Regions from separate parts of the Paenibacillus sp. URB8-2 genome, predicted to be linked through region 1. Evidence: riboswitches for the same ligand, from Rfam matches in the RefSeq annotation. Region 1 holds a riboswitch; the other holds the start of a gene.
What was found. Region 1 has a riboswitch for cyclic di-GMP ahead of PUR_RS26485 (S-layer homology domain-containing protein). Riboswitches for the same ligand answer to the same signal wherever they lie in the genome.

Region 1 (7,939 bases):
TTCCACAGCCGGAAGGAGATGAAGACGCCCTGCGCCGCAGCCTCCTTGGCAAATTCAAGAATTTGCGAAAGATACCCTTCGCGGTCCTCGGAGCCCTCATGCCCGTCAAAGCTGTGCAGCGAGAAGTTCATCTGCCGCAGCGCCGGCTTCCCCAGCAGCTTGTGCCCCGCCTTGCGGATCAGCGTGCCATTGGTCGTAATGTTGACCTTGAAACCTTTGTCATGCGCGGCATCGAGCAGCTCGTGAATTCTCGGATGCAGCAGCGGCTCGCCTTTGACATGAAGATAGATATGCGAAGTGTGCGGCTTGATCTCGTCCAAAATGGAGATGAACGTTTCCGTATTCATAAACCTTGCTTGCCTTGCCGTTTGCGGGCAAAAGCTGCAGGCCAGATTGCAGACGCTTGTAATCTCGATGTATACCTTTTTAAATGTCTTCAAGCTCCGCTCTCTCCGTTTCCCTTACCATTGATCCGCGGCGTACCTTAGTCCGATCTGCCTCCGCGCATCCTCCATAATTTCCGCAGTCGCCAGCGAGCTGGCATGCGAATTGACGGAGCTCTCGCGTTCCCCCGTTTGCAGCAGGCGGATAAATTCCTGAGCTTCGTAGTACATCGACTCATAGGTCTGCGGCAAGGTCAGTTCCTCGACAATTCCGTCTCTGTAGCGAATCTTGACTTCGTAAGGCTGACTGATCTTGTCAATGATCATCGTGCCGTTCTCGCCCTGAATTTCCGCCGGCAGATAGGATTCGGTAATTTTGGAGTACATCACGACAGCATCCATATCTCCGTAGCCCAAAACGATGCTGCCCTCGCCGTCAACGCCGGAGGACAGCATAACGCCGGTGGCCTTCACCGTATCCGGCTTTCCGAACAGCACAACCATGGGATAAAGACAATAAATGCCGAGGTCCATCAGGGCGCCGTTGGAGAATGCCGGATTGAAGGCGTTCAGCACCGTCCCTTGAAGGAAAGCGTCATACCGCGAGGAATACTGGCAGTAGCTGGCGAAATAGCGCCGGATCCGGCCAATTTTATACAGGTTCTCCTTGATGATATTGAAGTTGGGAACCAGTGTCGATTTCATCGCTTCCATGAACAGCACATTATTGCGCCGCGCGGCTTCGATGACACTTCTGAGCTCCGCCGCGTTCGACGCGGCGGGTTTCTCGCACAGCACATGCTTGCCGTGATTAATGCAGGTAATCGCATGCTCCGCATGCAGCGAATTGGGACTGGCGATATAGACAGCATCGATTTCGTCGCTTGCCGCCATCGCCGCCAGATCGGTGTAGACGGAGGCTCCGGCGTATTTCGCGGCGAACGCCTTCCCCTTCTCCTCACTGCGGGAATACACGGCGGTCAGCAGAAAATCTTCATTTTCCAATCCCGACTCCAAAAAGCGGTCCGTAATCCAGTTGGTTCCGACTACGCCAAAACGAATGGTCATGCAGCTATCTCTCCCTTAAATGGCATTCTGTTATTCCATCCTTATCCGATTTCGGCGGATAGCGTATAGAAAGCCTCGAGCTGTCTAGCGATCTCCGCCTTGTCATGCTCCACCACGGTCATATGCTGCGGCAGCGCCGACAGACCGGCGATCTGTGCCGGGAATTCCTGGCTGATCTTCAGCAGGGAAATGGCTTCATCGAACTTGGCGGGATGCGCGGTCGCGAACGTAATGCCGATCTCCCCTGGCCCGTTATACTCTTCATAAGCGGCAATACCGCAGGCGGTATGCGGATCCAGCAAATAGCCGGATTCCTGCCGGTACTTGCCGATTACGTTCAGGCACTCCTCATTCTTCACGCCAAGCGCGGCAAATTCGGACTGCACCTGCTCAAGCAGCGCCGGTTCAACCGAAATGGCTCCATCGCGCTGAAGCTTCGCCATGTAATCCGATACCTTGGCGGAATCCTCACCGGCCAGGTAGTACAGATAGCGTTCGAAGTTGCTGGCCACCTGGATGTCCATCGAAGGGCTGTGCGTGCTTTTGAAACCGCCGGGCTTGTACTCTCCTGTCTTCACGAACCGCTCCAGAATGTTGTTCTCGTTCGTGGCGATGATCAGCTTGCCGATCGGCAGACCCATCTTCTTGGCGAGATAGCCGGAGAAAATGTTTCCGAAGTTGCCGGACGGCACGCTGATGTTGACCGTCTTGCCCTGCGCGCTTTGCGGCAGATGCAGATAAGCGTAGAAGTAATAGACCGTCTGCGCCAAAATCCGCACAAAGTTGATCGAGTTGATCGCCCGAAGATGGTACCGGCTCTTGAAGTCCAGATCGGCGAACAGCTCTTTGATGATTTTCTGGCAGTCGTCAAAATTGCCTTTGACCGACAGGTTCAGCACATTGGCATCATCCACCGTCGTCATTTGCAGTTCCTGCACCTTGCTGACCTTGCCCCACGGATGCAGAATGCAGATCTTGATGCCTTCCTTGCCGCGAACGCCCGCGATGGCCGCCGCTCCGGTATCGCCGGAGGTTGCGCCGAGAATATGAATAATTTCGCCCCGCACTCTGGAAATATAAGAGTACAGTTCGCCCATGAACTGCAGAGCGACGTCCTTGAACGCAAAGGTCGGCCCGTGGAACAGCTCCAGCACATACAGCGAATCATTGATTTCTTTAAGCGGCGTCACTTCTGGATGGCGGAAGGAAGCATAGCTCCGCTCGACCATTTCCTTCAGGTCTCCGTCCGGAATTTCGCCGTTTGTATAATAGGAGAAGATCTTCAGGAACAGCTCCTGAAAGCTTAAGGACCGCCACTCTTCCAGCGTCTGTGCAGACACGGCAGGAATCACGTCCGGAATCATCAATCCGCCGTCATCAGCCAGGCCCATCAAGACCGTATCAATAAAACCTTTCGGTTCGACCTTGCCTCTAGTGCTAATATATTGCATTTTTCTACTCAGCCCCCTGAATTTCGCGCTTTCGAATTTACCTTATATATTAACACGTTTATGTGTTAAAGTCCGGTGTATATTGCACGATTTCGCCAGTTTCGCGCATTTTCCGTTTCACCGCCGCTACAGTACCGGTTTCTGTAATTCTTTCCAGACGGTCTTGTTGCTGTATTTCTTCTCTTCGCTGACGTCCTGCCCGAACCAATCCGGCGCTTCGAAGCTCTGAGCCTCCTCCAGGGAATGAAATTCGACCTCGACGACGGACAGCTTCAATTGATCGTAGATATCGATTTCCACCGTTACGCCGTTCCATTCGCCGGTAATTCGCTCCTTGATCAGCGGCACGGCCCGGACGGCCCGAATCATTTGTTCGTACAAGCCCTGCGAGATATCGTATTCGATTTCCTCGCGGCTGATGCCAAGCCCGTTCTTGAAGGTATGTGTGTAATGCACCTCGCCGGAAGCGAGATCTTCGATTTTGCGCACGCGCAGCTCCTGCGGTCCGTCCATTGCCAAATACGTCTGCTCGATGCGCTGCCGGCTGTGAATGTTCAGCTTTCCCTCCTGAACAAGCTGCTGCGGAAACTCCGGAAGCAGGAACTTTCGTTCGATTTCTATTGCCATCTATATTTCTCCCCTTTTCACGTAGTCAGGTTAGTAAATTGTAAAATGGCGCTCAAAGGAAGTCAATCCGGGAACAATTTGCTAAAATAGAAGAATCGGTGCGAGAAATCGTACCAGTCCAACATATACGGAGGCAACTTTTGTGGATTATATTATTCTGGACATTGAATTCAACGGCCGTAAGTTTGCCAGCGAGCATCCGATGGAGGTTATCGAGATCGGCGCCGTGCGGCTGGATGCCTCGCTGCGTCCCGTCGACGAGTTTACTTCGCTGATCAAACCCGTGTATTTCGCTACTCTGAATTCTTTCATTAAGAAAAAAACGGGCATCCCGCAGGAAGAAATCGATATCGCCCCACGTTTTCCCAAAGTGATTTCCGCCTTCCTGCGCTGGCTGGACTTAAGCCCGGACGGCGTGCTGCTGCTGACCTGGGGCGGGGAAGATATGAAGCGCATCATCCAGGATACCCGCATGCATAAGCTGGACGACGCCTACTGGATGAAGGCGCCTTACTACGATCTGCTCAAAGGTCTCCTGCGCGCCCGCGGACTGAAGAACGATGTCAGCGTGGAAAGCGCTATGGAGCTTCTGGGCCTTGAATCCGCCGGCTCCGCTCACCGGGCGCTGGGCGACGCGCGCATGACGGCAGATATTTTCCGCGCACTCTTTAGCGAGCTTGATCTGGATCAGGTGAAATATTACAAAGACACCTTCTCCAACGCCCGGGAGCGCAAGACGGTCAAGATCGCGATCAAAGCGATACTGTCGCAAAAAATCGTCCCCACCTGGGAGCTGATTGTGGAGCATTATTTTGCCGGCAAAGTTCCGCTTGACGACCCGCGCAAGGTCGAGGAACTTCAGCGATTTTTTGATGCGGAGCTTGCAAAGACACCCGCCCGCTCCACTTTTTCTACTCCCCCGTCTCCGCCAAATCCGCAGAGCGAAGGCTGAAGTTTAGCAGTCCAGCCTCTTGGGTACAGCCCTTGCTTCGGCAAGGGTTTTTTTCGCTTCAACAAATGTTTGACATTGACGCTGCGTAAAGGTGTACATTGAACTTGTGAGGAGGTGCCAACACGGAATACACAGTGCAAAAGCTCGCGAAGCTCGCGGGAATCAGCGCGCGCACGCTGCGTTATTACGATGAATTCGGGATTTTGAAACCGGACCGTAAGAGCTCCTCCGGCTACCGCATTTATGGCCGGCCCGAGGTCGATCTGCTGCAGCAGATTTTATTTTACCGCGAGCTCGGTCTAAGTCTGGAGAACATTAAGGCTATCGTAACCTCACCCTCGTTCGACGGGACGAAAGCGCTGAGGACGCATCACGGCAAGCTGCTGGCCAAAAGAGAGCAACTCGACCGGCTGATCTCGAATGTGGAGAAGACGCTGGCCGAAAGGGAAGGAAGGATTTCAATGAGCGACACCGAGAAATTTGAAGGCTTCAAGCAAAAAATGATCGATGACAACGAGCAGACCTATGGCAAGGAAGTGCGCGGGAAATACGGCGATGAAGCCGTCGAGCGGTCCAATAAACAGCTGAAGAACATGACCGAGGAACAATATACAGCCATTCAAAAGATTGAAGAGGAGATGTTCGCTTCGCTCGCAGAAGGCATGAAGACCGGCGATCCCGCCGGCGAACCTGCGCAGCACGCCGCCGATCTTCACCGGCAGTGGCTGACGTTCTACTGGGGCAGCTACTCCCCGGAGGCCCATGCGGGAGTCGCGCAGATGTACGTGGACGACGAACGCTTTACCGCTTACTATGATAAGCGCGGAGCAGGGCTTGCCCTTTTCCTTAGAGACGCCGTACTGGCCTACACGGGGAAATCAAACTAAAGGGTTTATCGAGTTTCGCTAGGCTAAGCCAGGGCAAAATGTTTTTTGCCCTGGCTTTTTAAGCTTCATATTCATATGTATGGTTAGCCAGTCGCGGTTTCGAGCCGCTACACCAGCCCCCTCATTACGGCAGTTTTTTCTTCGGTCAGGCAGGACAAAAAATTTAGATCGAATAAATGGGACTTTTGTTGTATGATGGGTGGGATTGTATAATTATTCCTGGGTAATTAAACCCTGGTAGGTTGGTCTTAAGTCAATCTGTAGAATAAGAAACGGCAAATCCGTACGAAAGTCGGAGACGCAAAGCCACGGGTCTAAGCAAGGTCGCTCCTTGTACGACAGCCGGGTTGCCTATATCTCTTCACGGGTTGGCTTTTTTTTGTTGCCATTATTAAAGTTATGAAAGGGAGATTGTATGTTGGGAAGGTTATTAGGTAGAGTCGCATTCATCGTTATGTTTTTTGTAGTGCAAGTCTTATCTTTCTCAGGGCTCTCGTATGCAGAAAGCCAAACTTCATTAAATGACATTAATCGTCATTGGGCCGAGGAAGAAATAAAAGAATGGATAGGCAATGGATTGATCTCGGGCTACGCCGATCGAACCTTTCAACCTGATAAAGTCATCACCTGAGCAGAATTCATATCGCTGGCGAACAAAGCGTTTGGTTTTTCCCATAAGTCTGACCAGACCTTTAAAGATGTCCCGCAGGGAAAATGGTTCTACAACGATGTATCCAAAGCCAAATTTACCGGCTACATTTCGGGGTTCGGAGACGGCACTTTCAGGCCTGATAAACCGATAACGTGAGAAGAGTCTGCCAAAATCATTTACCAGCTTATGCAGTTGGAAGAGGGGACAGTAACGAGAGATACTGAAGCCTTTCAGGATGAACAGCAAATGTCTGCCTGGAGTAAACCATACATAAAAGCGGTTGCTTCCAAGGGTTATCTGAAGGGATATCTGGATAAAAGCTTCCGTCCTCAGAAACCCATCACAAGAGCTGAAGCTGTAGTGGTGCTAGATCAAGCTGTAGGTCAATTGATACACCAGCCTGGAACTTATGAACCGAAAAATACGGTTGGCGGGAACTTGACGATCAACAGCGGCGGCGTCACCCTAAAGAATGCTGTGATTAAAGGCGACCTCATCCTGGCAGCGGGGATTGGCGAGGGCGAGGTGTTGCTTGATCACGTAACCGTTGAAGGAAGAACCATTGTGAATGGCGGCGGGGAAAACAGCATCGTCATTCAAGACTCGACGATGAACCAGGTGATGGTTCAAAAAGATCTCGGCAGAGTCAGAATTTTTACGAAGGGTGATACCAGCATAAGCAATACTGTCATCAAATCGGGAGCGAAGCTGGAAGAAGAACAAGGAAACGAAGCCTTTAAATCGGTTTCCGTTGAAAGTACGTCAGTAAATGATCTCGTGCAATTTGAGGGGACTTTTGTAAAAGTCGCTGTGAAATCGACGGTAACACTCGAAATTTCCGAACAATCCACCATAGCTTTGCTTGAAACCTATACTGGTTCAGAAGGATCTGCAATCAAGCTGCTGGACAAAGCCGTATTGAAAGAGATCATTCTTCAGGCAGCCGCGAAGATCACAGGAGAAGGAACTATCCTTAAAGCTGAGATTAATGCGGAAGGTGTTAGCTTCGAGCAACTCGTAAAGGAGTATATTCTCTCAGCGACAGTGAAGGTCGTGGTAATTGGCGGTAAGGAAGTAGGGAGCAGTAATCCGGTTCCAACGGTTCCTTCGCCAGGAGCAGGGATTAACTCTCCGGGACCCGTCTCTCCCGCGCCCGCATCTCCGGCACCCGTACCTCCGGTCGTGAACCCTGGAATTCCTGTTTCTCCCGGACAGCCGCCTGTAGAGCAGCCTGCCCCCGAACCGGGTAAGGTACTGGATATTAGAGCTGCTTTTATCGTACAGGACAAGCTATATACCCTCTTTCCAACAATCGATGATTATTCGGCCGTAAAATGGAATGTTGCAAATTCGGTCACACAGGAAACACGTACCAGACCGAATACGCAGAAACGGTACAAGACGTTGGAATCTACAGCATTTCAGGCGGAGCGCTTCCTCCGGCGGCGTATGACGTTACCAATCCGAACTCGTCTCAGCATTATTCGGGGGTTATGTTATCCAGCGTTACGGTTAACGACAGCGTGTATGCTAAAGATTATTATAGCGGCGGCGAAATAATCTCTTATCAAATCAATGACAGCTACGCCGTCCATGATCTTGACGACCAGATGCCGAAACAAGCGGTTCCGCTCGCTGCAGGAGATTCCTTGGCGATGGTTTATGGAGATCAATTTCAGATTTTTGCAACATGGAACGGGAGCGGCTGGGAGCTTGATGCGATTAACGATCAATTAGAGACGCCAACCCATCTAACGGCATCGACGGTATCGAATAAGGCGATCGCTTTGCAATGGAATCCGGTTGCGAATGCGGATCAGTACCACATTTATTACAGCGCAACACCTACAGGCGATTTTGTTTCCTTAAAGGATCAGGACGGTCAACCTGTTACCGTAACAGGAACAACTTATGTTGAC
Region 2 (7,939 bases), 1.9 Mb from region 1:
ATCGACGGCCCGAACCGTATACGAGTAGGTGCGGTCGTAGCCGATCGTCGTATCGGTGAACTGCGTCACCGAAGACGGCAGCGCCGCGATTTCCTCTTCGTCGCGGTACAGGCGGTAACCGATCGTTCCCCGGTTGTCCGCCGCTTCGTTCCAATCAATCGCGGCGGAATTCCATGCCGCCATGGCTGCGCCGGCCATGACCGGCTTCTCCGGCGACTGATCTTCCTTCGGCGTCAAATAGAGCTGAACCGCTTCTCCGGCGGCTACGGTCAGGTCGAGGTCCAGGTAGGACGATACACTTCGGTCATCCACCGAATAGGAAGCGCCCAGGGTGCTGCCGTCCCCGTACTGCTCCACCCGGTACATGCCGCTCTCCGGCAGCGTGACCCGGACGCTCACATGACGCGCCGGAGTGCCGGCCGGCTCGAAGTTCACGACGCTGATGATCCGCTTGTCGGACGAGGCGCCGACCAAAGACGTTCCGAGCGCGCGCGTATCGACGGCGCGGACATAGATCTTGCGGCCGGCCGATTCGTCGCCGCTCAGGAAGGTGTAGGGCAGCGGCGCGCCGTGCGTCGCATAGGCCGCCGCCAGGCGGCGGAAGGTGCGCAGCCGGGTCTCGCCGCCCTCCGCCGAATTGGCCGCCCAGGCCGCCGTGTCGGCCGACCGGTGCGTGCTCCAATTGGCCGGACGGGCAAACAGCGCGTAGTTCGGGGAGGACGAATCGAAAGCGGTATGCTGCATAATATGGTCCGCGTAGCCGATATCTCCGCGCATTTCCCGGTCAAAGGCGGCGGCGAATTTATACGCTGAAGCGCCGAATTTGCTCTGGTCGGCGTGCAGATCATTCGCTCCCGATTCGGTCATGACCATTTCCTTCGGCAGTCCTTCGTCCGTGCCGCCGTTGTAGGTGAGCAAATTCTCATTCAGGGCGCCGCCTCGTCCCTGCGCAAGTCCCGACAGCCCGTAGCTGTGGCCGTTCGTCAGGTCCGACAGCGCTTCGATCGGCCGTCGCTGCGCGGGGTCCCGCTCCCAGCCGTACGGCGTTCCCTTGGTCGGCCAGTAGGCCCAGCCGGGAGCGACCATCTTGACCCAAGGAGTATTGGGCTGTTCCGACTTCAGGAACTGGGCCATTTCCACGAGTGAGGACTGGTTATGATTGAACACGCCGGGCTCATTGTCCATTTCAAGATAAGAGAAATACGAGCCATAATCGGCCATGAACTGTCGATAATACGTCTTCATGCTGTCAGGCATGTGGCCGGCGGTCATGTCGGCGCTATTCATAAAGTCCGTGCCGAAGATTCCGACCACCGGCTGCAGATTCAGATCTTTCATGGTCTGGAGGTAGGAGACGATGCCGTTCTGCCACATTTTCCTCGTGTCAGACCAGAAGCCTGTCCGCATCATATTTCCGCTGTAGGCAATGCCGAGCCATTCCGTCAAATCGGGCAGGAGCCGGGTTACATCGTCATTGATGACGAATGAATTGGCGACAGCGGTTCCCAGATGAACATACCGGCCGTGGATCGGCTCGGAGGTCGGGGCGGAGAGCGCGGTCAGGGACAGCTCGTCCCACTCGTACCACAGATACGCATTCCCCGAAGTACTGGAATAGGCCCCGGCGTATACCTCCAACTTCAGTGTGTTGTCTCCGGTCTTCAGCAGCTCGTTCGGTATATACAGACGATAGAGGTCGCGGTAGGCGTAGGCTCCGCCGCTGCCGGCCGTACCGGCAATCTGCAGAAGCCCCGCCAGCCTGCCGTTCGAATAGACCGCCATCTGGGGAACGGATATATAGGCATTCAGGATGTGCACGTCGAATTCCAGGCCGTAAGCAGGCAGGGTGTTCAGCGAGTAATCGATGCTGAGCGTTTTGTTAACGCTGGCCTTCATGCCTTTCGGGAACGACTTCCAGCCGCTTGTGCTTGGTTCGGCATCCGGCGAATAGACGGCGTAAGAAGCGGTCATGGCTTTGAAATCGGAAAATTCGGCGGAGCTTCCGTCATGAGTGCCGATGGTCCAGAGCGTTCCAGCGGGGACGGACTCCGGCTGCATGGCGGCTGCAGGATTGCCGTAAACGTCTTGTGCAACAGTAACAGGCGCGGAGCCGGCCGTCTGCTGATCGGCGAAGGCCTTGACGGCCGGGATGGACGGGCTGCCGATGGCGATCCCCAGCGCCATGAGCGCGGCGATGCCTTTGGCGAGGAAGCGGGAATGTGAAGCCTTTCTTGCGTTCTTTCCACGTAATTCGGGGACGGGTCGATCATTTTTTTTGCGTTGGGTCATCATAGCAAGTTCTCCTCCGGTTCAATATACCCCTTAACGCCGCCGATTTGCTCGGGTAAGCAAACCAGCGCCCGGTTTGGGCGGAGGAGGAACAACTTTTCACAAACGAGGCAATCGTTCAAACGGTGGCAATCGTTCAAAAAGCTCTTCCCCCGGAACGCCTGACTGCCGCGCTCCGTAACGGGCGCAGCTTCGAAGACATTCTTTTTTTCCGGCAGCACGGCTGCCACCCTCGTTCTCCGGATGTGGAGACGAAGAAGGCCCTATGGCTTTGCGTCCTTGCCTTTCGGCAAGTTTGCCTTTGTCACAATGGGTAAAGCTGAATAATGCAAAAGGCTTGAAACTGGGACCAGCGCAGCAGACGGCAAATTTATATTAAAACGGCTGCGGCTGCATAGGCGGGAGGGAAGAGAAAGGTAGGAGAATAGGTGTGTTTTGTTTGGGACGATGATAGCCGATACAACCTATATAATTCTTTACAGCAGTTCAATAGTAGTATCGGCCCGGCTATGATGTTTTGTTAGTCTTTAAAAAAGGAATGGTCCTTTTTAACCGGTTGGCACAGAGATAATGGGTATAAATAACTATGTAGTCTCCCGTTTCACCAGGCTGAACGAGAGCGGCTGGAGCTGCGGATTTCGCCCGAGCAGCGCAGGAGCCAGCAGTAGAAAAGCGTTCTCTGCCTGGCCCGCAATCGGATTCCGGACGGTCGTGATGCCGAGTGTCCGCGACAGCTCCGAATTATCAAAACCGACGATGGCCAGATCCCCGGGCACGTCCAGTCTCTGTCTGCGCGCTTCGCTGAGGACGCCCGCCGCCGCCAAATCATTGGAGCACAGAATCGCATCCGGCCGGTCCGTTCCGCCCATCAGGGACCGCACCACCCGCTCGCCGTCACGGATTCTGTAAATAGAGGAGTAATACCATTTCTCATGCACAGGAAGACTATACTTGTCCATGATTTGCTCATAGGCAAACCGTCTGCTTCGGGTATTGATGCTGCTGGGGCGGCCGAATGCATTGGCGATACGCCTATAGCCCCGCTCAATCAAATGCTCCAGGGCGAGGGCATAACCGTCATATTGATTCATAGCGACTGACGGTATTTCAGGATGGTCCATGCGCTGCCACGACACAATCGGCCCATATTTGCAGTAGGAAGAAATGACATTCGTATCGTTCACGGAGGTCAGAATGAGCAGGGCGTCGACTCTTTTTCTTTTGAGATCCTCGAAGGCCTGCAGCTCCTTTTGCCTATCCCCGCCGGTGGTATAAATAATCGTCTGAAACCCGTACCGGCCGGAGATTTCGACGAAGCCGTTCATAAAGCGCAGGATAAGCTCGCTGAGGTCCATGGTGATCATGCCGATTTGCTGGGTTTGGCCTTTGGATAAAGAAATGGCGTTCCGGTTGGGCACATAGTCCATCTCTTTCATAATGGCGAGAATCTTCTCCCTGGTCTCCGGGCTGACATGCGGGGAGTGGTTCAGGACCCTGGACACCGTGGTTTTGGAAAAGCCCGACAGCTTGGCAATCTCGTCAAGAGTGGACATAAGGCTTATTCTCCTTCGCATGAAAAATACTTGACATGGAACGCGTTCCAAGGTTTAGGATGCGTAAATAGAGCGGTATTCCTATATTATCACAACTGAAAAGGCGGGAAGAAACATGAGTTTGCAATTTCCGGAAAGCTTTTTATGGGGCGGCGCGGCAGCCGCGAACCAGCTTGAAGGGGCGTACCAGGAAGACGGCAAAGGGTGGTCCACTCAGGACGTTATGCCGCATGGAGTCAAGACGCCTCCCACGGAAGTCCCTACCGATGATAACATGAAGCTGATCGGGATTGATTTCTATCACCGTTATAAAGAGGATATCAAGCTGTTCGCGGAAATGGGCTTCAAGGTGTTCCGGACGTCCATCGCCTGGTCCCGGATTTTCCCGAAAGGGGACGAGCTTGAGCCTAACGAACAAGGCCTGCGGTTCTACGACGACCTGTTTGACGAGTGTCATAAATACGGCATTGAGCCGCTGGTCACCATCTCCCATTATGAGACGCCGCTGCACCTGGCAAGAGAATACGACGGATGGGTCAACCGCAAGCTGGTTGATTTTTACGCGCGCTATGCGAGAACGATTTTTACCCGATACAAGAACAAGGTGAAGTATTGGCTCACCTTTAACGAGATCAATTCCATTCTGGAATTCCCGTTTATGAGCGGCGGGATCAACACCCCGAAAGAGAAGCTGGGCAAGCAGGATCTGTATCAGGCGATTCACCATGAGTTCGTGGCAAGCGCTCTGGCGGTGAAGATAGGGCATGAGATCAATCCGGATTTCAAAATCGGGTGCATGGTGCTCAGCATGCCGATTTATCCGCTCACTCCGCATCCGGACGATGTGATCAAGGCCATGGAGAGCGATCACAAAAATACGTTCTTTGCCGATGTCCATGCCAGAGGCTATTACCCGGGCTACATGAAGCGGTTCTTCAGAGAGAACGGCATTGACATTCATTTCGAGCCGGGAGACGAAGAGACCCTGAAGCATACCGTGGATTTCATTTCGTTCAGTTATTATATGAGCACTTGCGAAACGGCCGACCCGGAGAAGCAGATCAGAGGAGAAGGCAATCTGCTGGGCGGGGTCCCGAATCCGTATCTCGAAGCGAGCGATTGGGGCTGGCAGATCGACCCGCAGGGTCTCCGCTACATCATGAACGCGTACTATGACCGGTACCAGAAGCCGCTGTTTGTCGTGGAGAACGGTCTTGGCGCCGTCGACCGGCTTGTGACGGACGGTAACGGAGACAAGACGGTGGAGGACGACTACCGGATCAATTATTTGCGGGATCACCTGGTTCAAGTCGCGGAGGCTGTTGCCGACGGCGTGGAAGTCATGGGGTATACGAGCTGGGGCTGCATCGACCTGGTCAGCGCAACAAGCGCCGAACTGAAGAAACGCTACGGCTTCATCTATGTGGACCGCCATGACGACGGTTCGGGCACGCTTGCGAGATACCGCAAGAAGTCGTTCCACTGGTACAAGAAAGTGATTGAGACCAACGGGCAGAGCCTGTTCAAATAAGAACTCCGGCAGCCAATCCTAAAGTGTGTAACGGACAGCACAATCGCACAGCTCCGTCTTCAAACGGGCGGCTGTGCGATTTTTTGTGCTGAATGAATGTAGACAATGACCTGCACGGGAGCATTAACCTTTTGGGCGGTAATAAGAGGGGCTCTTGCCTTCAACGGTTTTAAAAAAGCGGCTGAACGCGTGAATGCTGGTGAACCCCATGTTCTCAGCGATAATGGTCAGCGGGTCGGCGGTGAACTGAATCCTATGCCTGGCGGCGTGCGCGCGCATGAGCTGATGATATTGGATGGGGCTCATGCCGAAAGCCTGCCTAAAAAGGCGGACCAGATAGTGCTTGCTGATACCGGACATCTTAGAGATTTCATCCAGACTTACTTTGCGGTTCGTATTGTGCATCAAATATTGTTTAATGTGCATCAGGGAATGCATATTGGTCTCGACATGGGAGTTGAGGCTCCAGTAATTTTCCCGAAGCAGCTGAATCCACAGCTGAATAAATAAGCCTTTGACCTTGAACTCGTAGTAGGGCATTTTCGTTTCGTATTCGTAGATGATGTCCAGCAGCATTTTTTCAATCAGCACCGGATTCTTCAGCCGCAGGTGGCTGGATAGGGGGACGGGCATCTCATCGATAATATCCGGCCGGAAATAAGCCAGTTCCTCGGGTTCAATCTCTTCGATCGGCCGAAACGACACCTTTACCTTCTCGCTGTCCTCCGTATAGAAGAAGTCGAAATGGATATGGGGCTGGCGCAGACGCTGCTTGCCGACCTTTTTAATTTTATGCCGCTGCTTCGGCCGGAACAGAAAAATATCGCCGCGAACGCCTTCATAAACCGCATCCTCGATCGTCACGATCACCTTGCCCTCCATAATGTAGAGCAGCTCATAATCGAACAATTGCCTCTCTTTTATAACCCAGGAATCTTCCACAATATTATCCATGGCTACACGGATGTAAGGCGAAATTTGGTGCAGAATCATAAGAATCAGCCCCTCCCCTCTATAAATGAAAGCGTATCATAAAAGCAATAAATGATAAATAAAAAATAAGCTATGCTAAATACTCAGCCTAAAAATAGGGTTACGATAAAGGTGTACTTCAAAGGCATAAGCAATATTTGCCATATTGGAGAATACCGATACAGAGGGGGACATGCAAACCATGAAGAAAAGATTCCCGATTGTTCTGATGGCATGTTTGTTGATTCTCAGTTTGGCGGCATGCGGCAGCAACACCGCTCCCAAAAATGAAAACGCTTCATCAGGTACGGATTCGGTTACATTATCTATCGCCATGCACGTAGCCAACGTCAAGGACCAGGAGCCTTATATGTACGGCATTATACAAAAGTTCCAGGAGAAATACCCTGATATCAAGATCGACCTTACGGGAGCGGAAACCCAGGAGCATGTCAAGAAAATGAAAATGATGTCCCAGTCGGGCAACCTTCCGGATATATTCTGGATGCTGCCGGCTCCGACCAAGGAAATGAATCAGGCGGGGTTGCTGCTGGATTTGACCGATTTCCTGAAGAGCAATCCCGAGATTGCTTCAAGCATCGACTCTCAAATGGTAAGCGATTACCAGGAGGGGGGCAAGCAGTTCGGGCTGCCGTATCAGGCGCTCGTGACCGGATTATGGTACAACCAGGCATTGTTCGATCAATATAAAGTCAAAGTGCCGGAAACGTATGAGGAGCTGCTGGCGGCGGCGAAAGTTTTTAAGGCCAATAACATCGTTACCCTTGCGAAGGGCTCGAAGGATACATTCAGCACGTGGGCTTTCCTCGGCATGTTGACCCGGTATGGATTCTTTGACAAAATCGCCGACATCGAGAGTGGCAAAGAGAAATTCAACAATCCCGACTTCTTGAAGCTGTTCAACAAGATTGACGAGCTTCGGGTGAACGGGGCTTTCCCGGAAAATGTCTCGACGCTGTCTTACTTCCAGGCGGTCGAAATGTTCACCGGCGGCAAGGCCGCCATGCTGGATGCCGGTGTGTGGGAAACGAAGAAGATTGAAGGCAGCCCGATCGGCAAAACGGCCGGCTTCTCCTGGGGTCCGACCTTCTCCGACGGCGTCGGCAACCAGAAGATTGCCATGGCAGTCGCCGCGGCTCCGCTGGTCGCAAGCGCCAAGGTAAAGGATGACCCGGCCAAGTATGACGCGGTCCAGAAGTTTTTCGCCTACTTCTACAGCCAGGAAGGCGCAGCGGTAATGGCTGAGAACGAGGCACCGCCGGTCGTGAAGTATACGGGAACCGTGGACAAGGCGAAATATCCGGTATACGCGGAAGTGATCAGCAAGCTGAATGAGCCTGGCTGGGAGCGGGCGAAGGCGCAGCCCGATCTCGTGGTAAGCGAGGCGGTGGCCAACCAGCTTAACGACAGCATTTACGGCGTCATCAACGGCATTTACAAGCCGGAACAAGCGCTCGATCTGATTGACCAGAAAGTCGCGAAGTAACAGGGAAGCACAGGCTGCCGCCAAGCGCTCCGGCGTCCGGCGGCAGCCGATACCCAACCCGGGAAAGGCGGTTGATGTCATGATTGG

Region 2: it holds a riboswitch for cyclic di-GMP, as region 1 does, so the genes downstream of both, PUR_RS21720 (hypothetical protein) here and PUR_RS26485 (S-layer homology domain-containing protein) in region 1, are expected to answer to the same signal.

Annotation. Positions count from the first base shown of each region.
Region 1 covers NZ_AP023239.1:1,025,388-1,033,326, reverse strand. Annotated here, with positions in the region: gene PUR_RS04905 (radical SAM/SPASM domain-containing protein) at 1-440, opposite strand, end outside; gene PUR_RS04900 (Gfo/Idh/MocA family protein) at 462-1,451, opposite strand; gene thrC (threonine synthase) at 1,493-2,902, opposite strand; gene PUR_RS04890 (CYTH domain-containing protein) at 3,029-3,529, opposite strand; gene PUR_RS04885 (3'-5' exonuclease) at 3,672-4,481, shown strand; gene PUR_RS04880 (MerR family transcriptional regulator) at 4,616-5,368, shown strand; cyclic di-GMP riboswitch class I at 5,633-5,723, shown strand; gene PUR_RS26485 (S-layer homology domain-containing protein) at 5,784-5,999, shown strand; gene PUR_RS04865 (S-layer homology domain-containing protein) at 6,267-7,580, shown strand; gene PUR_RS04860 (fibronectin type III domain-containing protein) at 7,514-7,939, shown strand, end outside.
Region 2 covers NZ_AP023239.1:4,700,733-4,708,671, reverse strand. Annotated here, with positions in the region: gene PUR_RS21725 (polysaccharide lyase family protein) at 1-2,292, opposite strand, end outside; gene PUR_RS21720 (hypothetical protein) at 2,289-2,519, opposite strand; cyclic di-GMP riboswitch class I at 2,500-2,599, opposite strand; gene PUR_RS21715 (LacI family DNA-binding transcriptional regulator) at 2,874-3,842, opposite strand; gene PUR_RS21710 (glycoside hydrolase family 1 protein) at 3,958-5,373, shown strand; gene PUR_RS21705 (AraC family transcriptional regulator) at 5,497-6,366, opposite strand; gene PUR_RS21700 (ABC transporter substrate-binding protein) at 6,548-7,852, shown strand; gene PUR_RS21695 (hypothetical protein) at 7,830-7,939, shown strand, end outside.